DNA from 2 places in the Aeromonas salmonicida genome. Region 2 is predicted to be linked to the other one. Evidence: predicted binding sites of a transcription regulator. Region 2 holds the regulator's gene; the other holds the start of a gene.
What was found. Region 2 encodes sigma-54, which starts transcription at its own class of promoters, with help from an activator protein. Its sites were predicted from a motif close to TGGCACNGTTTTNGCTT; they were not measured.
Positions count from the first base shown of each region.

Region 1: the regulator sigma-54 is predicted to act here: its motif matches at 2,146-2,162, upstream of glnA (glutamate--ammonia ligase).

Region 1 is NZ_CP110645.1:204,834-213,227, reverse strand. It holds gene typA (translational GTPase TypA) at 56-1,867, opposite strand; gene glnA (glutamate--ammonia ligase) at 2,219-3,628, shown strand; gene ONZ54_RS01010 (DUF4124 domain-containing protein) at 3,720-4,301, shown strand; gene glnL (nitrogen regulation protein NR(II)) at 4,382-5,437, shown strand; gene glnG (nitrogen regulation protein NR(I)) at 5,447-6,865, shown strand; gene add (adenosine deaminase) at 7,007-8,008, shown strand; gene hemN (oxygen-independent coproporphyrinogen III oxidase) at 8,085-8,394, opposite strand, start outside.
Region 2 is NZ_CP110645.1:361,612-370,005, reverse strand. It holds gene ONZ54_RS01835 (BglG family transcription antiterminator) at 1-809, shown strand, start outside; gene npr (PTS phosphocarrier protein NPr) at 828-1,100, opposite strand; gene rapZ (RNase adapter RapZ) at 1,121-1,987, opposite strand; gene ptsN (PTS IIA-like nitrogen regulatory protein PtsN) at 2,030-2,476, opposite strand; gene hpf (ribosome hibernation promoting factor) at 2,479-2,766, opposite strand; gene ONZ54_RS01810 (RNA polymerase factor sigma-54) at 2,788-4,227, opposite strand; gene lptB (LPS export ABC transporter ATP-binding protein) at 4,293-5,018, opposite strand; gene lptA (lipopolysaccharide transport periplasmic protein LptA) at 5,022-5,549, opposite strand; gene lptC (LPS export ABC transporter periplasmic protein LptC) at 5,536-6,096, opposite strand; gene kdsC (3-deoxy-manno-octulosonate-8-phosphatase KdsC) at 6,093-6,647, opposite strand; gene ONZ54_RS01785 (KpsF/GutQ family sugar-phosphate isomerase) at 6,647-7,642, opposite strand; gene mlaF (phospholipid ABC transporter ATP-binding protein MlaF) at 7,850-8,394, shown strand, end outside.

The DNA of each region.
Region 1 (8,394 bases), 160 kb from region 2:
ATGGGCATAAAAAAAGAGGCCCGAAGGCCTCTCTCTGTCTGTCTATAAACAGATATCAAGCACGACCGGCGCGCTTGCGATCCATTTCAGTCAGCAGTTTCTTGCGCACACGGATGGCCTTGGGCGTGATCTCTACCAACTCATCGTTGTCGATGAACTCGAGAGCCTGTTCCAGGGTCATGCGGATCGGCGGAGTCAGCACCTGGGCTTCGTCGGTACCGGAGGCACGCATGTTGGTCAGCTGCTTGCCCTTCAGGCAGTTTACAGTCAGGTCATTGGAGCGGGAGTGAATACCGATCACCTGGCCTTCGTACACTTCGGTAGCGTGACCGATAAACAGACGACCGCGGTCTTGCAGACCGAACAGGGCGAAGGTCAGCGCCTTGCCGGTAGCGTTGGAGATCAGCACGCCATTCTGACGCTCGCCGATGCTGCCACCCTTGTGCGGACCGTAATGGTCAAAGGTGTGGTACAGCAGACCGGTACCGGACGTCATGGTCAGGAACTCGGTCTGGAAGCCGATCAGGCCACGACTCGGGATCATGAAGTCAAGACGGACACGGCCCTTGCCATCCGGGGTCATGTTGGTCATCTCGCCCTTACGCAGGCCAAGTTGCTCCATCACGGAACCCTGGTGGATCTCTTCCACGTCAACAGTCACGGTTTCAAACGGTTCGTGCAGAACGCCGTCCACGGTGCGCAGGATAACTTCCGGACGGGATACTGCCAGCTCGTAACCTTCACGACGCATGTTTTCGATCAGGATGGAGAGATGCAGTTCACCACGACCGGATACGCGGAATTTATCCGGATCTTCGGTCTCTTCCACACGCAGGGCCACGTTGTGGACCAGCTCCTGGTTCAGACGCTCCATGATGTTGCGGGAGGTCACGAACTTGCCTTCTTTACCGGCGAACGGTGAGGTGTTGACCTGGAAGGTCATGTTCACGGTCGGCTCGTCAACGGAGAGCGGCGGCAGGGCTTGAACAGCACTGTTGTCACAGATGGTGTCGGAGATTTTCAGCTCGCCCAGACCTGTGATGGCAATGATGTCACCCGCTTGCGCGTCGACAACTTCGGTACGGGACAGACCCAGGTAGCCAAGCACCTGACCGACTTTGCCGGTACGGGTCTTGCCATCGGCACCGATGACGGTGACTTGCTGGTTGGTCTTGACACGACCGCGGCTGATGCGGCCGATGCCGATAACACCCACGTAGGAGTTGTAGTCGAGCTGGGAGATTTGCATCTGGAAGGCACCGGCAGGATCACCCTTCGGCTGCTCAACGTTGTCAACGATCGCCTGGAACAGGGGTTCCATGTTGTCGGATTCAACGCCCTGGTCCATGGTGGCCCAGCCGTTCAGTGCTGAAGCGTAAACAACTTTGAAGTCCAGTTGCTCATCGGTCGCACCCAGGTTGTCAAACAAGTCGAATACCTGATCCATAACCCAGTCAGGACGAGCACCCGGACGGTCGATCTTGTTGATGACCACGATCGGCTTCAGACCCTGGGCGAATGCCTTCTGGGTCACGAAACGAGTCTGCGGCATAGGGCCGTCAACAGCATCAACCAGCAGCAGCACTGAGTCGACCATGGACATAACGCGCTCTACTTCACCACCGAAGTCGGCGTGACCCGGGGTATCAACGATGTTGATACGGTAGTCTTTCCAGCGGATCGCGGTGTTCTTGGCGAGAATGGTAATACCACGTTCCTTTTCCAGGTCGTTGGAATCCATCAGACGCTCTTGACCATCAGTGGTACGGTCCAGGGTTCCAGACTGCTGCAGCAGCTTATCAACCAGGGTAGTTTTGCCGTGGTCTACGTGCGCAATAATCGCAATATTGCGTAAATTCTCTAACATTCTCGCCTCAATCACCGGGTAAAATTGGGCGCTAATTGTACTCTCGCCTTTGTGATCTGCCTAGCATAATTGCAGTGCATTCACGCATAACAGGGGATCAGGATCATAGACCTTCCGATCAAAGCCTGTTTAGATGGGGGCTGACCGTATACCGCGCACCATTTTAGTGCACCAAAACGATCCACAGTTGCACTACTTTGAGGCGTAACGCGCTGAGATGGCAGGTCTTGGGGCGGGCTTATAGCCGCAAACGCCCTGAAATCAAGCTGTCACAAACTTGGCACGATACTGGCTTATGTGAATGTGATGACGCATTCACCCTAAGAGTTTTAACACCGGAGGTTACTTAGCATGTCAGCCCAGAACGTTTTGGCCCTGATCCAGGAACACGAAGTCAAGTTTGTTGACCTGCGCTTTACCGACACCAAGGGTAAAGAGCAGCACGTATCTATCCCTTCCCACCAGGTCAACGAAGATTTCTTCGAAGACGGCAAGATGTTCGATGGCTCTTCCATCGGCGGCTGGAAAGGTATCAACGAGTCTGACATGGTGCTGATGCCTGATGCGGCCTCCGCCAAGCTGGACCCGTTTACCGAAGAGACCACCCTGAACATCGTTTGTGATGTGCTGGAACCGGCCACCATGCAAGGTTATGACCGCGACCCGCGCTCCATCTCCAAGCGTGCCGAAGATTTCCTCAAAGCCAGCGGCATCGCTGACACAGTGCTGTTCGGGCCTGAGCCGGAATTCTTCATGTTCGACAACATCACCTTCTCGAACACCATGGGCCACAGCTTCGTGAAAATCGAATCTGAGGAAGCTGCCTGGAACTCGGGTACCGAGTATGAGCACGGCAACAAGGGCCACCGCCCGTTCGTGAAAGGTGGTTACTTCCCGGTTGCACCGGTTGACTCTTCCCAGGACATCCGCGCTGCCATGTGTCTGGTGCTGGAAGAGATGGGTCAGGTCGTTGAAGCGCACCACCATGAAGTGGCGACCGCCGGTCAGAACGAGATCGCGACCCGTTTCAACACTCTCACCCTGAAAGCGGACGAAGTACAGGTTCTGAAGTACGTGATCCATAACGTGGCCCACGCTTACAACAAGACTGTCACCTTCATGCCGAAACCCATGTTCGGTGACAACGGCTCCGGCATGCACTGCCACCAGTCCCTGGCCAAGAACGGCGTCAACCTGTTCGCTGGCGACCTGTACGGCGGTCTGTCCGAGATGGCACTGCACTACATCGGCGGTATCATCAAGCACGCCAAGGCCATCAACGCCTTCGCCAACCCGACCACCAACTCCTACAAGCGTCTGGTTCCGGGTTATGAAGCACCTGTCATGCTGGCTTACTCCGCCCGCAACCGCTCTGCCTCCATCCGTATCCCGGTAGTACCGAGCCCGAAAGCTCGTCGTATCGAAGTACGTTTCCCGGATCCGGCAGCCAACCCGTACCTGGCTTTTGCAGCTCAGCTGATGGCCGGTCTGGACGGTATCATCAACAAGATCCATCCGGGCGATGCCATGGACAAGAACTTGTATGACCTGCCGCCGGAAGAAGCTGCAGAAGTGCCGACTGTTGCCGGCTCTCTGGACGAAGCACTGGCCGCACTGGACAGCGATCGCGAGTTCCTGACCCGCGGCGGCGTGTTCAGCGATGACTTCATCAATTCCTATCTGGAACTGAAACAGCATGATGTTGACCGTGTGCGCATGACCCCGCACCCGCTGGAGTTTGAACTGTACTACTCCGTTTAATTCGGACCACAGCTCTGAACTTGACCAAACCCGCCAACAGGCGGGTTTTTTCTCTGATAGGATTAAGCAAAATCCCGTCAAGGAGAGATGGATGAAAAACGCATGCCCCCTATGGGCTCTGGGACTTTTGCTGTTGACGAGCACCGTCGCCCAAGCCACCAAGATCTACTCCTGGACAGACAGCAAGGGCGTCGTTCACTACACGGATGCCCCCCCTCCCGGCCAGCAGGCCAAAGAAGTGGATCTGCGTGTTGCCCCTCTCATTGGTGGTGCCCCCCGCTCGGTGCAGGTGGACAACTTCAACAGCCTGACCGGCGTTGATGCCAAGAAAGAGGAGGAAGCCGCCAAGCTGGTAATCGAAATGCTCTCCCCGGAACAGGGCAGCACACTGCGCGACAACACGGGCAATGTGGTGTTCCAGGGGCAGATAAGCCCCAAACCGCCGACCCAGTACGACGTGCGCCTGACCCTGGATGGCAAGGCGGCCCCCATCGTCAGCAACGGCCTGGCTATTCGGGTCGAAAACCTGGATCGCGGCGCACACGAGGCACAACTCGAACTACTCGCCAAAGACGGTACGATCCTTGCTAAATCAAGGGTAGTCACCTTCTACCTGCATCGAGCCAGTATCAATCCGGCACCTAAAGTGACCCCGCTCCCCAACAAGGGGTGATCCTGTGCATCGATACGGGTAGACTAAATGCACCACGTTGGTGCATTACTGGTGTATAGCACCGTTTTAGGGAGAAACCTGTGCCAACCCGCCCGGATCAAGCCAAGATACTGCTCGATAACTTGCTGACCGCCGTCATCCTGATGGATGAGCGGCTCTGCATCCAGTTCGTCAACCCGGCGGCCGAACAACTGCTCTCCCTCAGTCAGCGTCGGCTGATCGGGATCGAGCTGCCCCACCTGCTGGAACATATCTCTCTCGATTTGCAGCGCCTCAAGCAGTGCCTCACCTCTGGGCAGGGCTTCACCGACAGCGAAGTGACCCTGGTGGTGGAAGGTGAACCCAGACTGGTGGAGATGAGCGTAAGCCCGCTCGCCGACCATGAACAACGGCTGATGGTGGTAGAGCTGCGCAAAATTGATCAGCAGAAGAAGATCAGCCAGGAGCTGCAACAACATGCCCAGCAACAGGCGGCCAAGGAATTGGTGCGCGGACTGGCCCACGAGATCAAGAACCCGCTGGGTGGCCTGCGCGGCGCGGCCCAATTGTTGCAAAAAGAGCTGCCGGATCCGGCCTTGCGCGAATACACGGGCATCATCATAGAGCAGGCCGACCGGCTGAGGGTGCTGGTCGATCGCCTGCTCGGCCCTCAGCGTCCGGGTCGCCACCAGATGCACAATGTCCACTCCGTGCTGGAGCAGGTGCGCCGTCTGGTGGAGCTGGAGCTGCCACCCACTGTGCGCATAGAGCGGGATTACGACCCCAGCATTCCCGAGTTCGAGATGGAGCCGGATCAGCTGCAGCAGGCTTTTCTCAACATGGTGCGCAACGCCGCCGAGGCCATAGGTGAACAGACGGGGCTGATTCGCATCAAGACCCGCACCGCCTTCCAGATCACCATCCACGGTCAGCGCTACCGGCTGGCGGCCGAGATCAAGATCATCGACAACGGCCCCGGCATTCCCGATGCCATCCGCGACACCCTCTTCTACCCCATGATCACCGGCAAGGAGGGGGGAACCGGACTCGGCCTCTCCATCGCCCAGAACCTGATTGATCAGCACAAGGGGCGCATTGACTGCATCAGCTGGCCTGGCCACACCGAATTCACCATTTTTCTACCGCTTCGCAAATAAGGGAACGTCATGACAGCAAAAGTGTGGATCGTCGATGACGACAGTTCTATCCGCTGGGTACTGGAACGCACCCTCGGCAGTGAAGGCTTCGAGTGCGAGAGTTTTGCCGATGGCGAGGCTCTGCTGAGCTCGCTGGAGATACGTTCGCCCGATGTGATCCTCTCCGATATCCGCATGCCCGGCATTGATGGCCTTAGCCTGCTGGAGCAGATCCACCGCCGCCAGGCCGATCTGCCCATCATCATAATGACGGCCCACTCGGATCTGGACAGCGCGGTCAACGCCTATCAGCGGGGCGCCTTCGAGTACCTGCCCAAGCCGTTCGACATCGACGAGGCGGTCACCCTGGTGCGCCGTGCCGAGAATCACCTGAAAGAACAGCGCACCAAGCGCAAGGCACGCCAGCAGGAGACGGCCACCACACCTGAAATCATCGGCGAAGCGCCGGCCATGCAGGAAGTGTTTCGCGCCATCGGCCGGCTGTCGCGCTCCAGCATCTCAGTGCTGATCAACGGTCAGAGCGGTACCGGCAAGGAGCTGGTCGCCCACGCGCTGCACAAGCACAGCCCGCGCGCCCACAAGAACTTCATCGCCCTCAACATGGCCGCCATCCCCAAAGATCTCATCGAATCCGAGCTGTTCGGTCATGAAAAAGGGGCCTTTACCGGTGCCAACAACATTCGCCACGGTCGCTTCGAGCAGGCCGATGGCGGTACCCTGTTTCTCGATGAAATCGGCGACATGCCGCTGGATGTGCAGACCCGCCTGCTGCGGGTGCTGGCCGATGGCCAGTTCTACCGGGTCGGCGGTCATCAGCCGGTGCAGGTAGATGTGCGGATCATCGCCGCTACCCACCAGAATCTGGAGAAACGGGTGGCAGACGGTGAATTCCGGGAAGATCTGTTCCACCGCCTCAACGTCATCCGCATTCATATTCCGGCCCTCAAGGAGCGCCGCGAGGATATACCTCAACTGGCCCAGCACTTCCTGCTGCGCGCCGCCAAGGAGCTGAACGTGGAGGCCAAGAGCCTGCACCCTGATACCCAGGCCTACATCAGCCGTCTCGCCTGGCCGGGCAACGTGCGCCAGCTGGAGAACGTCTGCCGCTGGCTGACCGTGATGGCCTCGGGCCAGGAGGTGTTGGTAGGGGATCTGCCCGCCGAACTGCTGACCCCCATCATCAACACGGCCGAGCCCGGCCAACCTGCCCTGCCCGGCTGCTGGCAGCAGCAGTTGCAGGACTGGGTTGCCAGTAAGCTGGCACTGGGGGAGACCGACATCCTGGCCGATGCCCTGCCCCAATTTGAGCGGATCATGCTGGAGACGGCACTGGATCACACCCATGGCCACAAACAGGAGGCTGCCCGCCTGCTTGGCTGGGGTCGCAACACCCTGACTCGCAAGCTCAAGGAGCTCGACCTCTCCTGAGCCCTCTGGAAAAACGATTCCCATCACGCCTTGGCAAATCCCTGACCAATAAGACCCCGTTTGATTTCAAACGGGGTATCTTTTTTGAGAGCCCTGCCTAGAATGGCAGGCTTTCAAACCCGACTCGAAGAAGGCGCCATCATGATTGACAGATCTCTCCCCCTGACCGACCTGCACCGCCATCTGGACGGTAATATCCGCGCGCAGACCATCCTCGAGCTGGGCCGTCAGCACAATATCCAGTTGCCAGCCTTTGAGCTGGAAGCACTTCGCCCCCACGTGCAGATCGTCGAGAATGAGCCGAGTCTGGTCGCCTTCCTGAAGAAACTGGACTGGGGCGTGGCCGTGCTGGCTGATTACGATGCCTGCCGCCGTGTTGCCTACGAGAACGTGGAGGATCTGCTGCGTGCCGGTATCGACTATGCCGAGCTGCGCTTCAGTCCCGCCTACATGGCCATGACCCACAAACTGCATCCACAAGGTGTGGTGGAAGCCATCATTGACGGCGTTGCAGCTGGCAGCCGCGACTTTGGCATCAAGACCAACCTCATCGGCATCATGAGCCGCACCTTCGGCACCGAACAGTGCCGCAAGGAGCTGGACGCCTGTCTGGCCCATCGCGACAAACTGGTTGCCGTCGATCTGGCCGGTGACGAACTGGGCTTCCCGGGCGAGCTGTTCACCGAGCATTTTCGCAAGGTCCGTGATGCGGGCATGCGCGTCACAGTACACGCAGGCGAAGCGGCGGGCCCCGAAAGCATGTGGCAAGCCATTCGCGATCTCGGCGCCGAGCGCATCGGCCACGGCGTCAAGGCCATCCAGGATCCGGCCCTGATGGCCTATCTGGCGGAGCACCGCATCGGCATCGAATCCTGCCTCACCTCCAACCTCCAGACCACCACGGTCACGAACCTGACCGAGCACCCAATCCGCCAGTTCCTGGCTGCCGGTGTGCTGGCCTGTCTCAACACCGACGATCCTGCGGTAGAAGGCATAGACCTGCCCCACGAATATGACGTGGCTGCCCCGGCCGCCGGCATGACCGCCAGCGAGATCCGCACCGCCCAGCAAAACGGCCTGACCCTCGCTTTTCTGAGCGATGGCGAGAAAGCCGAGCTGAGCGCCCGCGCCGCCAGCCGCTAAACCTTGAACCGTTTGCTTACCCCATAAAAAAACCGCCGAAAGGCGGTTTTTTTATCTTCAGTGCAGGGCTGCCTGTTCAGATCACCCGGGAGAACTGCTGCTGGCGCGCCTTGTTGCGCAGGTAGACATCGAAACACATGCAGATATTGCGAATGAGCAGCTGACCGGTGGAGACCACTTCCAGCCCATCGTCGGTCATGCGCACCAGACCGTCGTCGATAAAGGTCTGCAACAGCTTGAGATCATCGGCAAAATACGCCTTGAAGACCAGACCATAAGCCTGCTCGACGGCGACGAAGTTCAGGCTGAAATCGCAGATGAGACGTTTGATCACCTCGCGGCGGATCAAGTCGTCCTGATTGAGGGAGCACCCCTTCCACTGGGCA
Region 2 (8,394 bases):
TAAAACAGACACCTTACCGGCTGACCCACCACGAGATCGGCTACCTGGTAATCCATATCGGGGTAGGGCTGGAGCGCCACTACGACATCGGCTACACCCGCCGTCCCCAGGCACTGCTGCTGTGCGATGCCGGCAACGCCACCTTTCGGGTGCTGGAGGCGCGCATCAAGCGGGAATATCCCCAGCTGCAACTGGCCAGCCTGGAGTCGGTGCGAGATTACGAGGGGTTGACGCGGATCGAGCAGGATTTTGTCATCAGCACTGTCAAAGTGAGCGAGAAGAACGTGCCCGTGGTGCAGGTGGCACCTTTCCCGACCCAGTATCAGCTGGAACAGCTCGGTAAACTGGTGCTGATCGACCGCACCCGCCCCTACCTGCTCGACAAATACTTCGATGCCGACCACTTCATGGTGGTCAATGAGCCACTCAACCAGAGTCAGCTGTTCGCCCGCATCTGCGATCAGCTGGAACAGGAAGACTTGGTGGAAGCGGGGTTCAGAAGTTCACTCCACGAACGGGAGCGCATCGTCTCCACCCTGCTGGGAGAAGGCATAGCCCTCCCCCACTCCCTCGGCCTGCTGGCCCGCCGCACCCTGGTCTATACAGTGCTGGCACCACAGGGGATCGACTGGGGCAATGGCGAGACAGCCACTCTGATATTCGTGCTGGCCATCAGCAAGGCGGACTACGAAGAGGCGATGGGGCTCTACGATCTGTTTCTGGCGCTGATGAACGAAAAAGCCAGCAAGAATCTGCTGGCTTGTCGGGATTTTGCCAGCTTCAAGGGGCTGGCGCGCACCGGTTCCTGAACTAGGGCGAGGAGTGAGTCACTCCTCGTTGAAGCCGGAGGTGAACAGCGCCACCACGGCGGCCAGCGCCTCTACTTCTTCGGGGCCCTCCACCTGCACTTCCACCTGCTTGCCCTGGGCTGAATCCAGCATCAGCAGGCCGATCACGCTGTCTGCATCGGCCTCGATGCCGTCCTCATTGCGCAGCAGCACGTGGGCATCGAAGCCCTGTACCAGCTCGAACAGCATCATGGCCGGTCTGGCATGCATACCCAGTTTGTTCTTCACTTCCACCGAGGCTGAGACGGTCATCTGATCTTCCTATTGGTCCATCAATGTTGCGGCGTACTTTTGTCGAGGGTGCGGTGGCGGATCTGAACGTTCTTGCCGAGCAAGCGGAACGCGCCAGCCAGCTGCTCTGCGATGAACACGGACCTGTGCTGGCCCCCAGTGCAACCAATTCCCACAGTGACATAGCTACGATTGTTGCGCTCCAGATGTGGCAACCAGGTCGCCAGCATGTTTTCAATCTGCAGGATGAACTGCATCACGTCTGGCTGGCTGGAAAGGTAGCGGGCCACGGGCTCATCCTTGCCGGTAAAGGGTTTGAGCTCGGGGATCCAGTGTGGATTCGGCAGGAAGCGAGCATCGAACACGAAGTCAGCGTCCTTGGGGATGCCGTACTTGAAGCCGAACGACTCGAACACCAGCACCAGTTCGTTCTCTTTCTTGCCAAGCACCCGGGTCTTGATGAGCTCACTCAGGTCATGAATGCTGAGGCTGGTGGTGTCGATACGCAAGTCGGCGGTCGAGGAGAGCGGCGCCAGCAGATTGGTCTCTTCACGGATCGCCTCATCCAGCGAGAGCTGCTTGCGGGACAAGGGGTGCAGCCGGCGGCTCTCACCGTAGCGTTTGAGCAGGGTGGAGTTCTCCGCATCGAAGAAGAAACTGGAAAATTCCACCCGACCCTCATTGCGAACCTGGGCCAGCAGGGTCTCCAGCTTGTCTGCGCTCACCGGCAGGTTGCGCACGTCGATACTGACCGCCAGCTTGTCATACTGGCTCTCGACCGACACGATCAACTGGGGCAGCAGGTTGACCGGCAGGTTATCCACACAGTAATAACCCAGATCCTCCAGCACGCGCAGGGCAACTGTCTTGCCCGAGCCGGAGCGCCCACTTACCACTATTAATTGCATCTTGTTGCCTCACCGCTTGGGGTCATCACGAGGGCCCGAATATCAGGCCGACGTCATGATCTGATAGAGATCTTCATCGCTGCTTGCCTGGCGCAACTGGCGGCAAACCGCCTTGTCGCCGAGTTTGGATGCCATCAGGGAAAGGGTCTTGAGGTGCTGTTTGCACTCGCTTTCCGGCACCAGCAGGGCAAAGAGCAGGTCAACCGGTTGATTGTCGATGGAGTCGAAGGGGATAGGCTCTGCGAAGGTCATCAGGATGGCGGTCGGCGGAAACTCGTCACCGATCCGGCCGTGGGGAATGGCAATACCGGCACCGATCCCGGTACTGCCCATTTTTTCTCGTGCCAGCAAACACTCGAACAGTGTCTGGCGAGAGGTCCCCAAGCGCTCAGCAGCTAATTCACTGATGATCTCGAGGGCGCGTTTCTTGCTGGTACAAGGGACCGCACTTTTGGTGCAGTCCCGACTCAGTATGTGTTCAAGTTGCATAGTTATTTTTGATTTAACTTATCTTTGTGCTTGATGATCTGCCGATCCAGCTTGTCCAGCAGGGTATCAATCGCAGCATACATATCAGCATGCTGTGAATTGGCGAACACCTCACCACCGCTGACATGCAGCTTGGCTTCGGCGATCTGGTTCAGTTTTTCTACGCTCAACACCACATGAACATTATTGATGTGGTCAAAGTGACGCTCGAGTTTGGCAAATTTGTTATTCACATAATCACGCAGAGCTTCGGTGATCTCGACATGGTGTCCGGTCAGGTTAATTTGCATAACGTCTTCCTTTTGTTTTGCCTAAACCAGGCGTTTGCGCTGATTGGATGGCGGGATCAACAAGGATTCACGGTACTTTGCGATCGTGCGTCTCGCCACCATAATACCCTGTTCGGCCAGCAAATCCGCGATCTTGCTATCACTTAGCGGCTTGGCGGGATTCTCCGCCGTCACCAGCTTCTTGATCAGCGCGCGAATTGCGGTCGATGAGCACTCTCCTCCTCCTTCTGTGTTCACATGACTGGAGAAAAAAAACTTCAGTTCGAAGATGCCGCGGGGGGTATGCATGTATTTCTGGGTCGTTACCCTGGAAATGGTCGACTCATGCATCTCCACCGCCTCGGCGATATCGTTGAGCACCATGGGCTTCATGGCTTCTTCACCATACTCGAAAAAGCCCTGTTGTTGCTCGACAATACAGGTCGCCACCTTGAGCAGGGTGTCGTTGCGACTCTCCAGACTCTTGATGAACCACTTGGCTTCTTGCAAGTGGGAGCGAATGAACTGGGTATCCTGGCTAGTACGCGCCTGACGGGCCATGGCGGCATAGGTCTCGTTGACCCGGATGCGCGGTGCAGAATCCGGGTTGAGTTCGACGACCCATTTGTTGCCCTTCTTGACGACGGTGACATCCGGGATCACGTACTGGGAGTCACTCTGTATGATGCCGTTACCCGGCCTGGGCTCCAGTTGCTGGATAAGGTCCAGCACCTCCTTGAGATCACTCTCCTTGAGCTTGGTCTTGCGGGCCAGGGTGCGGTAATCACGGTTGCCGAGCAGATCCATGTGCTCCTTGATCACCTCCCTGGCCTCATTGAGCCAGGGCAGTTCAGGAGCGTACTGGCCAAGCTGGATCAGCAGACACTCCTGCACCGAGCGCGCGGCGATGCCGACCGGATCGAAATGCTGCACCCGCTTGAGCACTGCCTCGACCTCGTCGAGTTCCACCTCGACATCCTCGCTGCTCACCGCCGCCTGTATATCTTCGAGAGAGACGGTCAGATAACCGGAGTCATCGATGGCATCTATGATGGCCAGCGCAATGGCGGCATCCAGATCGCTGAACGGGGTGAGGCGCATCTGCCACAGCAGATAGTCCTGCAGGTTCTCGGTGGTTTCCCCCTGATAGACGCTGTCCTCTCCATCGTGGATGGGGCCTGCGCTCTGGGCTGTGCCGGCTGAATAGACATCTTCCCAGGTGGTATCTACCGGCAGTTCGTCCGGCATCTGATCCTGGGCCATGGCATCGCTGGAGTCGAGCTGACTGTCGTCGACGGGCTCTTCCGGGCTGGTCTCCTGAACGTCATTCTCCTCTTGCTCAAGCAAAGGATTGTTATCGAGCGCTTGCTGAATTTCCTGCTGGAGTTCCAGGGTGGAGAGCTGGAGCAGACGAATCGCTTGTTGTAATTGCGGCGTCATGGTCAGGGACTGACCGAGACGCAACTGTAATGTCGGCTTCATCTACGTCGGGATATCCTTATGTTCAGCGAGGCAGTCGTCAAAGGAAATGAAGAGATGCCCCCTTACTATAGACTGAATTGATCGCCCAAATAGACGCGCTTGACCTGTTCATCGGCAAGGATCTCGGCCGGTGCACCTTCGGCGATCATCTTGCCGTGACTGACGATATAAGCCTTCTCACATACGTCCAGAGTCTCCCTGACGTTGTGGTCGGTGATCAAGACACCAAGGCCTCTATCTTTCAGATGCTGGATGATCTTCTTGATGTCTATCACAGAAATGGGGTCGACCCCGGCAAACGGCTCATCCAGCAGAATAAAGCGCGGCTCGGCCGCCAGCGCGCGGGCGATCTCGACCCGGCGTCGCTCCCCCCCTGACAGACTCTGACCCAGGTTGTCACGGATATGGGTGATGTTGAACTCTTCCAGCAGTTGTTCGACCTTGTCTTCACGCTCTTCGCGGCTCAGCCCCTTGCGGGTCTGCATGACCCCCATCAGGTTGTCGAACACGGACAGACGACGGAAGATGGAGGCCTCCTGCGGCAGATAGCCGATGCCGTTACGGGCACGGATATGCATGGGCTGCTGGCTGATGTCCTGATCGTCGATGGTGATGAGGCCGGCATCGCTCTGCACCAGCCCCACTATCATGTAGAAGGAGGTGGTCTTGCCGGCACCGTTCGGGCCGAGCAGGCCGACGATCTGGCCGGTACCCACCTCCAGACTCACGTCACTGACCACCATGCGACGCTTGTAACTTTTTTGCAGGCCGGCTGCTTTCAACACTGCCATGGTTTATTTTCCCTGCTTCTTCTGGTCGGCGGGCTTGTCGAAGTTCTCTACCTGATCAGGCAGGAACACCGTCTTGACCCGCTGGGTCGGCCCCTTGCTCTCGGCGATCATCTTCTGTTTGACGATGTCGTAGCGGATCAGGTCACCGTTGACCTGGCTGTCTTCCTGTTTGAGCTGACCGTTGCCGGTAATGGTCACCAGGCGATTCTTCAGCTCGTAGCGAATGCTGTTGCCGTGGGCGTTGACCGGTTTGCCGTTGTCCAGGATCTGGAAGAAGGTGGCAGGCTTGCCATAGGCCGTCATGACCTCGGCCCCTTTGTCGCCGGAACGGATCACCACCACCTTGTCAGCCTTAATCTTGATGGTGCCCTGAGTGATGATGACATCGTCACTGAAGGTGATGCGGTTGTCCTGCATCTCGGCCACCTGTCTGACCGCATCCACATAGACCTTTTCGGCAAAGTCGGACTCTTTGGCACTCACGGTGCCGCACAGCAGCAAAGCCGCGAGGGCCAGATTAGCGTTTTTCATTGAAATAGATGGCATGGCCCTGATCCAGTAATTCAAAATATTTGCGTTCCAGATGACCCTTCAGGCCAACGCCTTCGGTCTGGAATTCCTTACCCACTATGCTGACATGCTGATTGCTTCTCACATTCTGAGTCACCAGATCCAGCTCCAGATAGGGGGTATCCAGTGTGGAGATGAAGGAGGTGGGCAGCAGGCCATCCAGATGTACCTTGTCGCGCAGGATCACGTTGTCATCTGTATTGAGGACACCTGTGTCGGCCGTGACTTTCCACTCGGCCTCACCCTGCTTGTCAAACATGTAGACCACCGGCTTGTTGAAGGTAGCCTGCTCGATGATCTGGTAATACTCCGCATACTCGGACTCCAGCCGTTCTGTGCGTCGACCGTTGACATCAAAACGGGTGGTCACCAGGTTCCTGGCGGTGAAGTCCGGCTGGTAGTTTTCTGCCTTGGTGGTCGGCTCCGGCGTCAGGTCGACATCACCAATCTGCCAGGCGGCCAGCGCCACCAGAAACAGCAGGGCGAACAACAGCGTCTGTCTGCTCATACCGAGGCCTCTGGCTGATAATCGCCATGCCCTTGCGCCTGCAGTATGAGGTCACACACCTCACGCACAGCACCGACTCCGCCAGCCAGTCGAGTCACCATGTCGGCCCGGGCCAGTACCAGCGGATGAGCATCAGCCACGGCAATACCGAGCCCGCAGGCCTGCATCACCGGCAGATCTATGGTGTCATCCCCCATATAGGCGGCTTGTGACGCTTCCAGACCCAGCTTTGTCAGCAGCGCCTCGAAGTGGGGCAGCTTCTGATCCGCCCCCTGTACCAGATGCTGCACTCCCAGGCTCTTCATCCGATCGCTGACGATGCGGGAGTTGCGCCCGGTGATGATGGCTATTTCAATCCCGGCATTGAGCAGGGCCCGCATACCGGCGCCATCGCGGGTACAGAAGGTCTTCAGCTCTTCGCCGTCATTGCCCATATAGATGAGGCCGTTGGAGAGCACTCCATCCACATCGCACACCAGCAGGCGAATTTGCGCCGCCCTGTCGTATTGGCTGCGCGTCACCGGACCATAAAGGGTCGGTACGTTTTGCATCAAATTACCCCGGCTTTCAGCAGGTCATGCATGTTGAAGGCCCCCAGCGGGCGCTTGTCACCATCCACCACCAGTAATCCGTTGATCTTTCTGGTTTCCATCAGTTTGACAGCTTCTGCCGCCATCATCTCGGGGCCAACGGTAACACAGTTGGTCGTCATCACCTTGGCGATCGAGGTGTGATGGATATCCACCTGCAGATCCAGGATCCGGCGCAAGTCACCATCGGTGAACAGTCCGGCCAGCAGACCCTCGTCGTTGACGACCGCCGTCATGCCCAGACCTTTGCGACTCACTTCCAGCAGCGCCTGGCTGATGGTGGCATCGATCCCCACCTGGGGCAACAGATCGCCGCTATGCATCAGGTCACCGACCCGCAGCAGCAACCGCTTGCCAAGGGAGCCACCAGGGTGGGAGAGCGCGAAGTCATCGGCGGTGAAGCCGCGGGCTTCCAGCAGGGCAACCGCCAGTGCATCGCCCATCACCAGGGTAGCCGTGGTGCTGGAGGTCGGTGCCAGGCCCAGCGGGCAGGCCTCTTTATCCACCTTGATGCACAGATGCACGTTGGCCTCTTTGGCCATGGTGGAGGCCGGATTGCCTGTCATGCAGATCAACTGGATGCCGCGACGTTTGAGCACCGGCAGCAGGGCCAGGATCTCGTCGCTCTCACCGGAGTTGGAGATGGCGATGATAAGGTCGCCGCTGGAGATCATCCCCAGATCCCCATGGCTGGCTTCACCCGGGTGGAGGAAGAAGGCAGGGGTGCCAGTGCTGGCCAGGGTGGCAGCAATCTTGCTCCCGATGTGACCTGACTTACCCATGCCGGTGACCACTATCTTGCCACTGCAGCGCAGCACCAGCTCGCACGCCTTGTCAAAGGCATCGTTCAGGTACTGATAGAGTCCATCAATCGCTTGTTTTTCAATGTCCAGCACAGTACGGGCGCTGCGACGAAAATCGAACAGTTCAGACACTTTCTCAGGCTTTACAGACATAAAGGCACAGCTCCGGGCGGAAATTTGCTGCGGGATTATAAAAAAGTCTGTCGAGATAAGCGAATCGGATACTTCTCGGTCCCAAAAGAGAGACAATCGGTGACGCAAAACTGTCGCGCTTTTGAGGAGGCAGGCTGTTCAATAGTTGTTCCTTGCTGTTGCTTAGACCTAGACTAGCCCATAAAATTCGCTCTTCATTTACACCGGATGGACAATTGTTTGAACAATGACCTTATCACCATCTCCGATCTGACCTTCAGTCACGGAGATCGGCTGTTATACGACGGGATCAACCTGACCATTCCCCGTGGCAAGGTCACTGCGGTCATGGGCCCGAGCGGCATCGGCAAGACCACATTGCTGCGGCTGATCGGTGGCCAGATCAAGCCGGAGTCCGGTCATATCCTGTTTGACGGGGAAGATATCCCCACCCTCTCCCGCTCTCGTCTGTACGAAGTGCGCAAGCGGATGAGCATGCTGTTCCAGAGCGGCGCCCTGTTTACCGGCATGACAGTCTACGACAACGTGGCCTTCCCGCTGCGGGAGCATTCCGGTCTGCCGGAGGAGCTGATCCACACCATCGTCATGATGAAGCTGCAGGCCGTGGGTCTGCGCGGGGCCGCTCAGCTGATGCCGTCCGAGCTCTCCGGTGGCATGGCACGCCGTGCCGCACTGGCCAGATCCATAGCGCTGGATCCGGACCTCATCATGTATGACGAACCGTTTGTCGGACAGGACCCCATCACGATGGC